2 regions of the Janthinobacterium sp. HH104 genome follow, and region 2 is predicted to be linked to the other one. Evidence: predicted binding sites of a transcription regulator. Region 2 holds the regulator's gene; the other holds the start of a gene.
The links. The regulator HrcA, encoded in region 2, represses chaperone genes, less so after heat shock. The targets are predictions, from matches to a motif close to TTAGCACTCNNNNNNNNNGAGTGCTAA.

Region 1 (7,979 bases), on a different contig from region 2:
TGCCTGCGGGGCAGATGATCGTCGTCGTGCTGGCCAGCGCCGGCCATGCGGAGTCGGGCTTTGGCCATGGCCGCCACGTCTGTCCGGGCCAGTCCATCGCGCACGCCATCGCCGCAGCTTGTTTGCAAGCGTGGGCCGACAGGCTGGAAGACTTGCCGCTGGCGTGGTGTTATCAAGCGTCGCTGAACGCCCGCATCCCTGTGTTTACGCAAGGAGCGAGCGCATGATCGCCGTGATTTTTGAAGTGTGGCCCAGTGCAGAAGGGCGCCAGCAGTATCTGGATCTGGCCGCGGCGCTGCGTCCCCTGCTTGATGAAGTCGATGGTTTCATTTCCATCGAGCGCTTCAGCAGCTTGAGCGAGCCGGGCAAATTGCTGTCGCTGTCGTTCTTTCGCGACGAGGCGGCGCTGGCGCAGTGGCGGCAGCTGGAAGCGCACCGGGCGGCGCAATCGGCTGGCAGGCAGGGCGTATTTGACGATTACCGGCTGCGCATCGCCGCCGTCGTGCGCGATTACGGCATGCTGGACCGGCAACAGGCGCCGACCGACAGCCGCCAGCGCCACGATGCCTAGCGCTTAGCGGGGCAGGGCGCCCTGCGTGATCTTGACCTTGACCCGGTAGGTGGGCTGTTCTGCGTTCAGGGCTGGCGGCGTGGCCGGATCGACGTCGAGCAAGGTAAACGTCAGGTGGTTGACGGTGACGGAACTGGAAGCGCCGGGCATGGAATCGGACAGGACGATGTCCGTGGCGCCCGCACTGTTGAGCAAACTGAAACTGTAGCTGACGTAGCCTTTCCATACGCACACGGCGCCCTTGCGGCAGCGGCTGTCGTTGACGCGCTCGAGTTTCAGGGTATCGGTGGCCGTGATGGCGACCTGTTCGCCCGGCGACAGCACGTGGGTGACGCTGCGCGGCGTGTTTTCCGCGTCGCCGGCGCTGCCGGCCGCGCCGCAGCCGGCCAGTACGGCCAGGCAGGCGAAGAACAGGGGAAGCAGCATGGTGCGGCAAGAGCGGGTCAGAGAATGCATGTTTTTCCTTTCAGGTAGAGCGTCCCGGGCGTGCCTGTGCACGCGTGGGATAAAATGATAGTAACAAAATGATATTTTTCTGGCGCACTATTGACGTGCTGCCGATGAATTCACGCGCCGGCCACGCGGCGCGCCGATTACTGCGTAAAATGGCTGTTTTGAAAATCAGGAAACAACCATGAAAAAAACCGACCTGGCCAAAAGCGATGCCAAGAAACTGATGGGAAAGATGAATGTTCCCGGCGCCGGTGCATTCGGTAAGGAAGCGGTGGTCGTCGACCGCCGCGAGCAGCGCAAGCGCGACCAGGCCCTGGGTCTGGTGCCATTCGCCGTCAAGCTGAACAGCGATCTGGTCTTGCAATTGCAGACCCTGGCCAAGGAGCGCGGTGCGGATCTGAATGAATTGGTCGCCGAAGTCCTCGTCAAGGGCTTGACCGCAGCTTAATGGGCTGCCATGTTTATCTGTTGATAAACATCAACTTGTAAAACTAAAAGGCGCCTTGCGGCGCCTTTTGCATTGCGGCATTGCTTGCGATTACACCCAGGCGGCCAAGGCGCCCTTCATTTTTTTCAGCGCCGCCACTTCGATCTGGCGGATGCGTTCGGCCGATACGCCGAACTCTTCTGCCAGCGCGTGCAGGGTAGCGCCCGAGCCGTCGTCGTTGGCCAGCCAGCGCGCTTCGATGATGCGGCGCGAACGGGCGTCCAGCTTGCTCAAGGCCGTTTCCAGGCCTTCCGATTGCAAACGCGTCACTTGTTCCGCTTCCAGCACCTTGGTCGGCTCGCTTTGCTCCGACGACAGGTAGGCGATCGGCGAAAACTTGTCGTCTTCATCGTCGGTTGGCGATTCCAGTGCAATGTCGCGGCCGCTCAAACGCGTTTCCATCTCGATCACTTCTTCGCGCTTTACGTCGAGCAGCTTGGCCAGCGCATCGATCTGCTTCGGCGTCATCGCGTCTAGGCCCGTCTTGTGGCTGCGCAGGTTGAAGAACAGCTTGCGCTGTGCCTTCGTCGTCGCTACCTTGACCAGGCGCCAGTTTTTCAGGATGTACTCATGCATCTCGGCCTTCACCCAGTGCATGGCGTACGACACCAGACGCACGCCCTGGTCCGGATCGAAACGTTTCACGGCTTTCATCAAGCCGATATTGCCTTCCTGAATCAGGTCGGCATGCGGCAAGCCATAGCCCAGATAGCCGCGGGCAATCGAGACCACCAGGCGCAGGTGCGACAGCACCAGCTCTTGCGCGGCGGCCAGGTCATTTTTTTCGCGCAGGCGTTTCGCCAGCGAAATTTCTTCGTCGTGGGTCAACATGGGCAGGCGGTTCACGGCCGAAATATAGGCGTCGATATTGCCCAGATTGCCAGTGAAACCGAGGCCCAGCGCATTACTTTTGGTCGGAACCAATGCGGACGTTGCGGACATCATAGTCATGTTTTCTCCCTCGTAGTCTTGCTTTGTTCTAGTTGGCCACGTCACGCGACGTGGTCCTGTTGTCTGTTCGTTTTTGCGTATCCGGTCTTGCACTTTGCAGAGCGCGGCACCATCTTCATCTGGCGTCCATGGCGCTACTGCCTTTGGTATGTCCCTATATTAGCACTCTCTGCCTGAGAGTGCCAATCAGCACATTTAATCGTCCTGATAGCCTAAATACTATGGCGGATTAATGCTTGATATATATCTCTGAACAGCGATTTGACCACGTAGCTAGTCTACGGCCTCTGGCTGAAGCGAGCCTTAAGAATACTTGCTTAATATCAAGATAACAGCAGACGGGGGAGGGTGACGCGCATGGCGGCACCGAAGGCGCCGCCATGGAAGGGATGGTCAGTTCAGGCGCGCCAGGTGGCGCTGCACGCAGAGGAAGGCGCCGATCAGGCCCAGGCCGGCGCTGACGGCCAGCAAGCCCGCCATCGGCAGCGGCGCCAGCGGCACCAGTTGGAATTCGGACGCATACAGGCGCGCAAACTCGGCAATCGCGGTATTCAGCGGTTGCAAGGCCAGCGCCACGGCGCCCAGGGCCAGCGCGCCGGCGCACAGGCCCAGCAGAGCACCCGTGTAATAGAAGGGGCGATGGATGAAGGTGTCCGTCGCGCCGATCAGTTTCGAGATGCTGATTTCATCGCGCTGCTGCATCACTTGCAGGCGGATGGTATTGAAGACCACGGCGATCACGGCCACGCCCAGGGTGATGGCCAGCAGCAGCAGCACCAGGCGCAGCACGCCCAGCAGGGCCGCCAGGCGCTTGACCCAGGCAGAATCGACTTGCGCCGATTCCACGCCGGGCAAGTGGCGCAGCTGTTCCGCCACCGCATCGACGTCCTGCGCTTCGCTGGCGCTGCTGAAGGCGTCGAGTTTCAGCACATAGCTGTCGGGCAAGGGATTGTCGCCCAAGGTGCTCAGTACATCGGCCAGGCCATTCTTGTTTTTCAGGGTATCGAGCGCCTGTTCGCGCGGGATGAAGACGATCTTTGCCTTTTGCTCGCCCACGATCTTGCGCATGGAACTGGCCAGGGCCACGGCTTGTTCGCGCGGCGTGTCGATCTTCAGGAAGACGCTGATTTCCGGATCGACCGACATCTGTTCCGACATCGGGCGCACATTGTCGAGCATGGTCAAGCCGGCGAACGGCAGCGACAGGGCAATGGCGACGACGACGACGTTCAACAGAAAGCCGCCTGGCGACTTGCGTAAATGAATCAGCGCCGAGCCCAGCGCGAAGCGGTGTTGACGGAACCAGCCTCTCATGGCTGTTCTCCCTGCGTGTCGTCCAGGCCGGGGGACGGTGCAAAATCGGGATCGGGCGGGGCGAAGACGGGCGCTTGCGTGGCCTTGTCGATGGCGACCAGCTGGCCGTTTTTCAGGTGGATCACGCGGGCGGCGGCGTCGAGCATCTGTTCGTCATGGCTGGAAATGAGGCAGGTCACGCCCACCGAGTGGAAGGCTTTCAGGGCGTCGAGCACCTTGTTGGCGCTGGCGCGGTCCAGGTTGGCCGTCGGTTCGTCGGCCAGGATGATCTGCGGCCGGTTGACGATGGCGCGCGCGATCGACACGCGCTGCTGCTCGCCGCCCGACAGCGACAGCGGCCGCGCCATGGCGCGGTCCAGCAAGCCCACCTTGTCGAGTGCGGCGCGCGCGCGCTGCTCGGCGGCCGCCTTGTGGGCGCCCACGACGAGCAGCGGCAGCATGACGTTGGCCAGGATGGAGCGGTCGTTCAATAACTTTTGCTGCTGGAAGATCAGGCCCATGTTGCGACGCAGGAAGGGCACGCCGGCCGGCTTGATCTTTGCCATGTCCTGGCCATTGACGATCAGCTTGCCCGAAGTGGGGCGTTCCATGGCGGCGATCATTTTCAGCAGGGTGGATTTGCCGGCGCCGGACGGGCCGGCCAGGAACACCAGCTCGCCCTTGGCAATACTGAGCGAAATGTCGCTGAGCGCCACGGCATCGGGGGAGTATTGCTTGGAGACGTGCTGAAATTCAATCATGTAGGTAGGCTTATCCGAGCAGCGCTTCGACAAATTCGGCAGCCACGAAAGGCTGCAAGTCTTCAATTTTCTCACCGATGCCGATGAAATACACGGGCACGGGACGCACGCGGGCAATCGCCGCCAGCACGCCGCCCTTGGCGGTGCCGTCCAGCTTGGTGATCACCAGGCCGCTTAACTGCAGGGCATCGTCGAACGCCTTCACTTGCGTGAGGGCGTTCTGGCCTGTGTTGCCGTCGATGACGAGCAGGGTTTCATGCGGCGCGCCATCCATGCCCTTGCCGATCACGCGCTTGATTTTCTTCAATTCTTCCATCAGGTGCAACTGCGTCGGCAAGCGGCCTGCCGTGTCGACCATCACCACGTCGATGCCGCGCGCCTTCGCCGATTGCACGGAGTCGTAGGCCACGGCGGCCGGGTCGCCCGATTCCTGCGAAATCACGGTGACGTTATTGCGCTCGCCCCAGACCATCAGCTGTTCGCGCGCGGCGGCGCGGAAGGTGTCGCCCGCAGCCAGCAGCACGGACTGGTTGTTCGACTGCATGTGCTTGGCCAGCTTGCCGATGGTGGTGGTCTTGCCGGCGCCATTCACGCCGGAAATCATCATCACGAGCGGCTTGTGACGGCCCAGCTCGAAGCGCTTTTCCAGTGGCGAGAGCAGCTCGATCAGCAGCACTTTCAGCGCGGCCTTGACGGCGGCGGCGTCGAGCAGCTTGTCTTCCTTGACCTTTTTCTTCAATTCCGTCAGCAGGAATTCCGTGGCGTCGATGCCCGCGTCGGACATCAGCAGCGCCGCTTCCAGCTCTTCGTACAGGGCGTCGTCGATCTTTGCGCCGACGAACAGCACGGACAAGGTGTTCGAGGTTTTCGACAGGCCGGCCTTCAGGCGCGTCATCCACGATTTTTTCTCGGATTCGGCGGCCACGATCACGGGCACGAGCTCGGCCGGCGCGCCGCTCAGCGGTGCAGCGGACGGGGCTGCTGCTGGCGCGGCAGGCGGCGTGGCGGCGGGAAGGACGAGGGGCTCGGCTGGCGCAGCCTCGGGAGCGATGGGTTTTTTCTTGAAGAAACTAAACATGGATGTGTGGTGGCGGGTGCTGACCTAAGGCCCGGCGGCGCCGGACACTGTTGATCCGGCTATTCTACCAGAGCGCGCCCGGCCCTTCATGCTTTACTGTTCGATTGGCAACATTGCGCGGCTATCCACGGAGATCGCCGCAGTTGCCGCGCTTTCCAGCCGGTTCAGTGGGTTTGCAGGGCGAGCGCCTGATGGCGGCGGCGCCAGTCGGCGATGCTTTCGTCGACTTGCCGCAAGTCCAGCACATGCAAAAACGGTGGCGGCTGCTTGTACAGCACGGGACTACGTCCGCCGGCCCACAATTCCATCTCTGGCGGCAAGTTTGCATGCAGCTGCTGCAGGCTGTCGCGCGTCTGCCGTTGCTTGCTGGCGCTGGAAAACGACAGCGCGACGATGTCGGCCCGCTGCGCGCGGGCGGCCGCGACGATGTCCGTCAGCGGCGTTTCCACGCCCAGCGACATGCAATGGGCGCCGGCCGCCGCGCACAGCGCCTCGGCCATCAGCAGCCCCAGGCCATGGCGCTCCTGCGGCAAGGTGCTGAGGACGATGCGCGGCGTGCGCGTGGACGGGCTGCTTGCTTGCGGCAAGGAAAAGATGGCGTGGCGCATCACCGTTTGCAAGGTTTCGCTATACAGATGCTCTTCATATACGGCCAGGTCGCCGCAAGCCCACGCTTCGCCCACCATGCCCGTGAGGGGGGCGATGACGTCGATGGTGAACGCTTTCAAGCCCAGCACGGCCAGCGCCTGGCGCAGGGCGTCGCCCAGTTCCGCCATCTGGTGGCCACGGCACAGCGACAGGTAGTGTTCGAGCTGGGGTGCGGGCGTTGACGGCGCCGCACTGCCGGCGCTGGCCAGCTGCTGCAGTTGCACGGTGCTGTGTTGCATGATTTTTCCCGGACGAAATCCGAGGTCCAGCAGGCGCTTAACCATGCGCAACTTCTGCACTTGCTCGGCCGGATAGCTGCGTTCGCCAAAGGCGTCGCGCTGGGGCTGGGGAAAGGCGTAGCGGCGCTCCCACACACGCAAGGTTTCCTTGGCCAGCCCGGTATCGCGCTCGACATCGCTGATGCTGAAGGCGGAAGTAGGTTGCAGGTCAGTATCCATACCAGGGGGCTTGCTCGCATGCCAAAAGAACGTGGAGTGCATTTTACGCCTTCCGCCGCCCCGGACCAAATAGCTGAATCCGATTGAAAATTGCCGACGTATAAGTTTCTGAACGGCTGAGAGCGCTCATTGACATAAATCAATATTTCATCGATTATCCATGAGGCTTATTTGTCCAGGACAAACTTAACACAGGTGCACTCATGAAAATTGCCGTCGTCGGAGCAGGAATCGCAGGATTGTCGTGTGCCTATCGCCTGGCGCAAGCGGGCCAGGACGTCACCTTGTACGAGGCGGGCGACTATTTTGGCGGCCACAGCCATACGGTGGACGTCACGCTCGATGGCGTCACGCATGGCGTCGACACGGGTTTTCTCGTGTTTAACCACGCCACCTACCCGAACCTGGTGCAGCTGTTTGACGAACTCGGTGTCGAGGCGGCCGACAGCGATATGTCGTTTTCCGTCAAAATGCCGCTGGGCACGGCATCCGATGCGCGCGTGCTGGAATGGGCGGGCGCCAATCTCGATACCGTGTTTACCCAGCGCAGCAATCTGCTGCGCCCCGCCTTTTTGCGCATGCTGCGCGACATTGTGCGCTTCAACCGCCAGGCCAGCGCCCTGGCCACGGCCAGCGTGCCGGCGCCGGCCATGTCGCTGGGCGAATACCTTGACCTGCACAACTATGGCGACGAGTTCCGCCACTGGTATCTGCTGCCGATGGCCGCCTGCATCTGGTCGTGCCCGGCGCGCCAGATGCTGGCTTTTCCCTTGGCCACGTTCATCCGTTTCTGCCACAACCATGGCTTGCTGCAAGTGAGTGACCGTCCGCAATGGCGCACGGTGCGGGGCGGATCGCGCGTGTACGTGGAAAAACTGCTGGCCGGCATCCCGCAGCAGCGCCTCGCTTGCCCCGTGCTGGCCGTGCGCCGCCAGCCGCACGGTGGCGCGCGCATGGTCGAGCTGCATACGGCCGCCGGCGTCGAGCATGTCGATCATGTCGTGCTCGCTTGCCACAGCGACCAGTCGCTGGCCCTGCTGGGAGATATCCGCGACGATGAGCGCTCCGTGCTCGAAGCCGTGCGTTACCAGCCGAATCGAGCTGTGCTGCATACGGATGCGTCCTGCCTGCCGCAGCGCCGCAAGGCATGGTCGGCCTGGAATTACCAGGGCAGGCCGGCCGCGCAAGGCGATGCGCCGCAAGTGTGCGTGCATTATTTGCTGAACCAGCTGCAACCCTTGCCCTTTACCACGCCCGTTATCGTGTCGCTTAACCCGCT
Region 2 (7,979 bases):
CCATCGGCCTCGTCGAAGAAGTCGTGCCAACCGGCAAGGCTGCCGCCACGGCGCTGGCCCTGGCCGCCAAGGTGGCGCGCCAGAGCCCCAGCAGCGTGACGGCGTGCAAGACCCTGATCCAGGGCGCGCGCAGCCATCCGCTCGTCAATTCCCTGCCCGATGAACGCACCCTGTTCCTGGGCCTGTTCGATACGCAAGACCAGAAAGAGGGTGTGCAAGCGTTCCTGGAAAAACGTCCGGCGGAGTGGCGCAATGGCTGAAATCTTGGCTGAAAGCACCCTGATTGATACGGTGAAGATCGAGGAGCGCGATTGTCCCGGCGGCATGAAGCTGGGCGTCATCACCCTCGATGCGCCCAAATCCCTGCATGCGCTGACCCTGGACATGATACGCGCCATCGATGGCGCCCTCGTGCGCTGGGCCAGTGACGACGCCATCGCCTGCGTGGTGCTGCACTCGTCGACCGACAAGGCCTTTTGCGCGGGTGGCGACGTGCGCAGCCTGCGTTCGGCAGTTGCCGAGCAACCGGGCGTCGTGCCGAACCCGCAGGCGCTGGCCTTCTTTGCCGAGGAATACCGGCTCGACCACCGCATCCATACGTACGTGAAGCCGCTGCTCGTGTGGGGCGGCGGCATCGTCATGGGTGGCGGCCTGGGTCTGATGGCGGGCGCCAGTCACCGTGTCGTAACGGAAAGCACGCGCATCGCCATGCCGGAAATCACGATCGGCCTGTTCCCGGACGTGGGCGGCAGCTGGTTCCTGGGCCGCATGCCGGGCCGCAGCGGCCTGTTCCTGGGCTTGACGGGCGCGCCGATGAACGCGGCCGACGCCCTGTTCACAGGGCTCGGCGACTATTTCCTGCGCCAGGAAGAGCGCGCCATGGTGCTCGACTCGCTGGCGCTGGCGCAATGGCAAGCCAGCCCGCAGGCGAACGGCGAGCAGCTGGGCCGCTTGCTGCGCGGTTTCTCGGCGCCTGCCTCCATGCTGCCCGTCTCCGAAGTGCGCGCCAACTTCGACGCCATCGCGGCACTGACGCAAGCGCCCACTTTGCCCGAAGTGGTGGCCGCCATTGCCGCGTACGACGGCGATTCGGCCTGGCTGCAAAAGGCGGCCCACTCGCTGGCCAAGGGCGCGCCCAGTTCCGCCGCTTTGGTCTGGGCCATGCGCGACCGCACACGGCACATGAGCTTGGCGCAAGTGTTCCAGCTGGAATTGATCGTGGCCGTGCAATGCTGCGCCCATGCGGACTTCAGCGAAGGCGTGCGCGCCTTGCTGATCGACAAGGACAACGCGCCGCAGTGGCAGCCGGCCAGTCTGGCCGACGTCAGCGACGCGTATCAGAATGAATATTTCGCGGCGCCATGGGATAGCCATCCTTTGCGCGACCTGCATTAAAAGAACAATAGGAGACTTTAAAAAATGCAACATATCGCTTTCATCGGCCTGGGCAACATGGGCGCGCCGATGGCCCGCAACCTGGTGGCCGCCGGCTTCCACGTGTCCGTCTTCGACCTGGCGCCAGCAGCCGTCGCATCCCTCGTTGAAGCGGGCGCCACGGCGGCTGCTTCCGCCAGCGCGGCCGTACAGACGGCCGACGCCGTCATCACCATGCTGCCAGCCAACAAGCACGTGCAGGAGCTGTACCTGGCGGCTGGCGGCGTGCTTGATTCGGCCAAGCCCGGCGCCCTGTTCATCGATTGCAGCACCATCGCGGCCGACGTGGCACGGCAAGTGGCGCAGGCGGCCAGCGAGCGCGGCTTTGCCATGATCGATGCGCCCGTCTCGGGCGGCACGGCGGGCGCGGCGGCCGGCACCCTGACCTTCATCGTCGGCGGCAGCGAAGCGGCCTTGCAGCAGGCGCGTCCATTGCTGGAAAAGATGGGCAAGAACATCTTCCATGCGGGCGAGGCAGGTGCGGGCCAGGTAGCGAAGATTTGCAACAACATGCTGCTGGGGATCTTGATGGCCGGTACGGCCGAAGCGCTGAACCTGGGCGTGGCGCATGGCCTCGATCCGAAAGTGTTGTCCGACATCATGGCCAAGAGCTCGGGGCGCAACTGGACCCTGGAAGTGTACAACCCGTGGCCCGGTGTCATGGACGGCACGCCCGCGTCGCGCAATTACACGGGCGGCTTCGGCACGGCGCTGATGCTGAAAGACCTGGGCCTGGCGCAGCAGTCGGCCCTGTCGGCAAACGCACCCACGCCGTTGGGCGGGCTGGTGCGCCAGTTGTACCAGATGCATGCGCAAGCCGGTTATGCGCAGCAGGATTTCTCCAGCATCGTGCAGATGCTGCAACCCGGGTTGAATAAACCCGCTTGAGGAATTTTGGGCAAAAAAAAGCCCGCTGGTAAAAGCGGGCTAAATCCAATTCTTGGAAGAGTTGGAGGAGACAGATGCATTATGCTGCATCGCCACATATAACTCCAATTTATCTTTCGAATATCAACTATATATTTCAGTGATATCTCTTCCTGGCAGCCGCGTCGCGGCTGCCAGCGTTACCGCGTTAGCCCGGATTGCAGGCGATCTGCACGGTGGTCACGTTCGCTTCGCCCATCACGCCGACGCCAGTGTTGGGCGCCACGCTGCATTTCAAGCCGGTTGGCTGGGTAAATACGCTGATGCCATACTTGTCGCCATCGGCAACACGCGATGCCAGGGTGAAGGTCGTGCTGCCCTTGGCCACCGTGGTTTGCGCATTGCCGTTGATCAAGACCAGGCCGTCGGCTGTCAGGCCAGTCACCGTGCCGCCAACCGTGTAGCTATTTTGCGTGCACACGACCGCTGCCTGGATGCTCAGGTAATGACCGGCCGAACCGGTCCCGCCACTGATGGCGCAAGTCATGTGGGCTGGCTGGGTCTGCACGGTGATGTTGTAGTCGGTGCCATAGTCGATGCGCTTGGCAAAGGTAAACGAGGTCTGGCCCGATTTAATCGGAAGATTGACGCCGCCGTTGGCCAGGACCAGGCCGTCGGTGTTCAAGTTGCTGATGGTGCCACTGACATCATACGAGGCCTTGCCGCCGCAAGCAGCCAGTCCTAGGGTCAACAGCAGCGCGGCGAGTGGGCGCAGGCAGGATAACTTCATGTATTTCTCCAATATAGTGGTGACGAATCGCGTGGCTTACTGCGCCGTGCAGTTCAGTGTGGCGCCGGTCGTGGCGGCTGAGCCCATGGTGCCGACGACATCGCGGCCGTTGGCGCTGGCAGAGCCCACGAAACTGCACGTCTGGCCCGCTGGATACGTCGCTATGGAAATATTGTAGGCGATGCCGTCATTGACAGCGGGGAACGTATAGCTCGTGCTGCCTTTCAGCGGGCTGGTGCTGGCGTTGCCAATGGCCAAGGTCAAGCCGTCGGCGGTCAGGCCCGTGATCGTGCCGCTCAGCGGGTAGGTATTGGTCGTGCAAGTCACCAGGGCAGTGGTCACGGTATAGCTCGATGCCTTGCCTGCGCCATTGGTAATCGTGCACACGGCGCCTTTGGGCTGTTGTGCGATGCTGATGTCGTAGCGGTCATCGGTGTTGACCAGCTTGGTGAAAACAAACGAGGTCTGGCCTGCGGAGACCGGCAAGCGTTCGCCGTCATTGAGGAGAATCAGGCCGTCTTTTGCCAGATTGGACACTTGGCCACTCAGATACAGGTTGCCGCCGCTGCCGCCGCAGGCTGCCAATGTGACGGCGCAAGCCGCCGCCAGCATCGAGCGCAGGTACAAATTTTTCATACATTCTCCAAAACGAATTAGGTTGGGTAGCGCAACGCGGACGCTGGCGCCGCATTGGAATGGCGCCTATTTTAGTCTATCTGGCAAGCCGAATGATCTTGCCTTGTATCACCCTGTAACAATTTTTCGCCGGGAAGCGCTGGCCCGGCCCCATTTCACGGGGGCGCAGCGATGCCGGTGGCAGCGATCGGTGCGACAATAGATGCAGGCTGCGCACTGTGGCGCGGCATCCACCGTGAATCCCATGTCCCTTGCCCCTGTAAAACCTGCCGTGCCGCCCAAGGCCATCCTGTTCGACCTCGACGATACTCTGTGGCCCATCGCGCCCGTGATTGCCGCTGCCGAATCCCTGCTGCACGACTGGCTGGCCACGCATGCGCCCAAGGTGGCGCAGCAGTTTTCCATCGAGGTGCTGCGCCAGCACCGCCTGGCCATGCTCAATGAACAACCGCATTTTCATGGCAACCTGATCGAGTTGCGCCGCGCGGGCTTGCTGACCGCCTTCGAGGCCGCCGGCGAGGATCCGGCCCTGGTCGATGGCGCCATCGCGCAGTTCCTGGCGGCGCGCCATCGCGTCCAGCCGTATGACGATGTCTTGCCTGGCCTGGGCTGGATGGGCCAGCGCATGCTGGTCGGTTCCATTTCGAATGGCAATGCGGACCTTGAAATTATCGGCCTGGCGCAGCATTTTAAAGTGTCGATTGCCGCCAGCGATTTCGGTGTGGCCAAGCCCGACGCCAGCATTTTCCTGGCCGGTTGCGCCGCGCTGGGCGTGGCGCCCCATGAGGCCGTGTATGTCGGCGACGATCTGTATTTCGATGTGACGGGAGCGCAAGGGGCGGGCATGCGTGCCGTGTGGATGAACCGCAAGGGCAGCGATGCCCACCTGGCCGCCGGCGTGCAGCCCGACGCCATCTGCGCCAACTTTGATGAATTGCTGCTGTGGCTGCAGGGGCAACTGGAAGATTGATCGCCGCCGGACGGGCGAACGTGCATAATAGGCGCTGTTGATGCACGTTCGGCCGCTTTCGTTGCCGCTTGCTTAACAAAACACTTGCTTAAATAAAACACCATGCAACTCGATACACGTGCCCAAACACTGCTGAAAGCCCTGGTCGAGCGATATATCGCCGACGGCCTGCCGGTCGGTTCGCGCGCCTTGTCGAAAATTTCCGGCCTCGACCTGTCGCCAGCCACGATCCGCAACATCATGGCCGATCTGGAAGAGCTCGGTTATGTGTCCAGTCCGCATACCTCGGCCGGACGCATTCCCACGCCGCGCGGCTACCGCATCTTTGTCGACACCTTGCTGACCGTCCGGCATCTGGACGAGCATCTGGTGGAGTCGCGCATGCGCCTGCAGACGCCGCAGCCGCAAAAAACCATCGCCAACGCGGCGCAGATGCTGTCGTCGCTGTCGCAGTTTGCCGGCGTCGTGCTCAGCCCGCGCCGCGAATCCGTGTTCCAGCAAATCGAATTCCTGCGCCTGTCCGAAAAACGCATCCTGCTCGTCATCGTCGCGCCCGGCGGCGACGTGCAGAACCGCCTGCTGTTGACGGAGGCCGACTATACGCCGGCGCAACTGGTGCAATCGGCCAATTACATCAACCAAAATTATGGCGGCCTGTCATTCGACGCCGTGCGCGTGCGCCTGCAGGGCGAGCTGCGCCAGTTGCGCGACGACATGGGCAGCCTGATGCAGGCCGCCGTGGAGGCGGGCAGCGAAGCGATGGCCGACCATAGCGACGACATGGTGATTTCCGGCGAGCGCAACTTGCTCAGCGTGAGCGATCTGTCATCGAATATGCATTCGCTGCGCCAGATGTTCGACATGTTCGAGCAAAAAACGGGCTTGATGCAGCTGCTCGACGTGTCGAGCAAGGCGACGGGCGTGCAGATTTTCATCGGCGGCGAATCGAACCTGGTGCCGATGGATGAAATGAGCGTGGTGACGGCGCCGTATGAAGTCAACGGCAAGATCGTGGGAACGTTGGGAGTGATCGGACCGACGCGCATGGCTTACGAGCGCGTCATCCCGATTGTCGATATCACGGCCAAGTTGCTGTCAAGCGCGCTCAGCCATCATTGATCGTACTGCCTGATGCGCCAGCCGCTCCATGGGCGCGGCCGGAACGAATCAGGCGGTTTTGTGCGGGCAAGCCGTCTTGGTGCAGTTGCCGTAGATGGCCAGCGCGTGTTCGGCGATCTTGAAGCCGCGCTCTTCGGCCACTTTTTGCTGGCGGATTTCGATTTCTTCGTCAAAGAATTCTTCAACCCGGCCACAGTCGAGGCACACCAGGTGGTCGTGGTGGGAGCCTTCGTTGAGTTCGAAAATCGCCTTGCCGGTTTCAAAATGGTTGCGGTTGAGCAAGCCTGCCTGTTCGAATTGGGTCAGGACGCGGTAGACAGTTGCCAAACCGACATCCATATTGTCGGCCAGCAGAATCTTGTAGACGTCTTCCGCCGTCAGGTGGCGTACCGGGCTACTCTGGAAGATATCGAGTATCTTCAGCCGTGGCAGGGTGGCTTTCAGGCCGCTTGCCTTGAGATCACTAGGATTGTTACTCATGTTTGTTGCTCGTATGTGGGTCAGGTGCTTTATCATATAGCGTTTTAGCGGGGAGTGCCAAAATATGCATTTTTTGGCAGGCCGGCCACTCCTGGCGTTTTGTTCATCAAATTGAGGTCATTTATGCGCGTAACACCGGCTGTATTGCCATCTCTCTGGCACCGTATTTCATTCCGAGCACCAGTCGTGGCAGGCATGGTCTGTGTCGCGCTGGCCATGTCCGGCTGCGCCAGCCGTGGCATCCTTGGCGAAAAGCCGGCAGCTGCTCAAAAGGAAGGCAAGGAACTGGTCCCCGAACAGGGCGCACAAACGACCACCATTACGCCGCTGCAAAAATTCATGTGGTTTTTCTCGCCGTATCGTCCTGACATTCAACAAGGCAACTTTGTCTCCGAAGAGATGCTGGCCCAGTTGAAAGTGGGCATGACGCGCGACCAGGTGCGCTTCGTCCTCGGTACCTCGCTGCTGACCGATATCTTCCATGCCGACCGCTGGGATTACCCATTCCGCCTGGCCCGGGGCAGTGGCGAAACCACCAGCAGCCGCGTGGTCGTGTACTTCGGCAAGGATGGTAAAGTGGAACGTTTCGAAGGCGGTAACTTGCCGACGGAGAAAGAATACATCGACCGTATCGCCGGTCCGTCGCCGTTCGCCAAGGTCGCCAAGGCCGACGTGCCTGCCGCCGCCGTGCCATTGCCGGTGGCGCCAAGCGCCGTGCCGGTGCCGGCCGATGCCGCCCCTGCCATTCCTGTGAGCAAGCCTGACGTTGCACCCGCACCCGCAACGGCGCCTGCCGCCGAGCCTGCACCTGCACCTGCACCTGCTGCCGAACCCACCAAATAAGCTGTTGTAAGAGAATAAAATGACTGAACTGAAAATTGCCATCGCTGGCGCCAGCGGCCGCATGGGCCATATCCTGATCGAAGCGGTCAGCAACGCGCCCGACGCCGTGCTCGCTGGCGCTCTCGACCGCGCCGGTTCGCCGTCCGTCGGCCAGGATGCGGCCGCTTTCCTCGGCAAGCCTGCCGGCGTGCTGATCGAGTCCGACCTGGCCACCGGCCTGGCCGGCGCCGATTACCTGATCGACTTCACGCGCCCTGAAGGCACTTTGCAGCACCTGGCGTATTGCGCCGAGCACGGCGTCAAGATGATCATCGGCACCACCGGTTTCGATGACGCTGGCAAGGCCGCCATTGCCGCCGCCGCTGAAAAGACGGCCATCATGTTCGCGCCGAACATGAGCGTGGGCGTGAACGTCACCATGAAGCTGCTGGAACTGGCCGCGAAAAGCCTGTCCGAAGGCTACGATATCGAGATCATCGAAGCGCATCACCGCTTCAAGGTCGATGCGCCGTCGGGCACGGCCCTGCAAATGGGTGAAGTGGTGGCCGGCGCCCTGGGCCGCGACTTGAAGGAATGCGCCGTGTACGGCCGCGAAGGCGTGACGGGCGAACGCGACTCGTCAACCATCGGCTTTGCCACCATCCGCGGCGGCGATATCGTCGGCGACCATACGGTGCTGTTTGCCGGCATCGGCGAGCGCATCGAGATCAGCCACAAGTCGAGCAGCCGCGTCACCTACGCCCACGGCGCACTGCGCGCCGCGCGTTTCCTGGCCGACAAACCGACCGGCCTGTTCGACATGCAGGATGTGCTGTCGCTGAAGAACTGAGGAAGATATGG

Region 1: the regulator HrcA is predicted to act here: its motif matches at 2,622-2,648, upstream of rpoH (RNA polymerase sigma factor RpoH).

Annotation. Positions count from the first base shown of each region.
Region 1 covers NZ_LRIB01000058.1:69,760-77,738, reverse strand. The annotation lists gene JAB6_RS26470 (cytochrome P450) at 1-227, shown strand, start outside; gene JAB6_RS26465 (antibiotic biosynthesis monooxygenase) at 224-571, shown strand; gene JAB6_RS26460 (hypothetical protein) at 575-1,027, opposite strand; gene JAB6_RS26455 (hypothetical protein) at 1,206-1,472, shown strand; gene rpoH (RNA polymerase sigma factor RpoH) at 1,563-2,462, opposite strand; gene ftsX (permease-like cell division protein FtsX) at 2,856-3,776, opposite strand; gene JAB6_RS26440 (cell division ATP-binding protein FtsE) at 3,773-4,516, opposite strand; gene ftsY (signal recognition particle-docking protein FtsY) at 4,527-5,594, opposite strand; gene JAB6_RS26430 (MerR family transcriptional regulator) at 5,759-6,700, opposite strand; gene JAB6_RS26425 (NAD(P)/FAD-dependent oxidoreductase) at 6,904-7,979, shown strand, end outside.
Region 2 covers NZ_LRIB01000028.1:127,019-134,997, forward strand. The annotation lists gene JAB6_RS11370 (enoyl-CoA hydratase) at 1-260, shown strand, start outside; gene JAB6_RS11375 (enoyl-CoA hydratase/isomerase family protein) at 253-1,395, shown strand; gene mmsB (3-hydroxyisobutyrate dehydrogenase) at 1,420-2,322, shown strand; gene JAB6_RS11385 (hypothetical protein) at 2,510-3,091, opposite strand; gene JAB6_RS11390 (hypothetical protein) at 3,128-3,727, opposite strand; gene JAB6_RS11395 (HAD family hydrolase) at 3,972-4,697, shown strand; gene hrcA (heat-inducible transcriptional repressor HrcA) at 4,800-5,816, shown strand; gene fur (ferric iron uptake transcriptional regulator) at 5,865-6,296, opposite strand; gene JAB6_RS11410 (outer membrane protein assembly factor BamE) at 6,492-7,139, shown strand; gene dapB (4-hydroxy-tetrahydrodipicolinate reductase) at 7,159-7,968, shown strand; gene JAB6_RS11420 (barstar family protein) at 7,976-7,979, shown strand, end outside.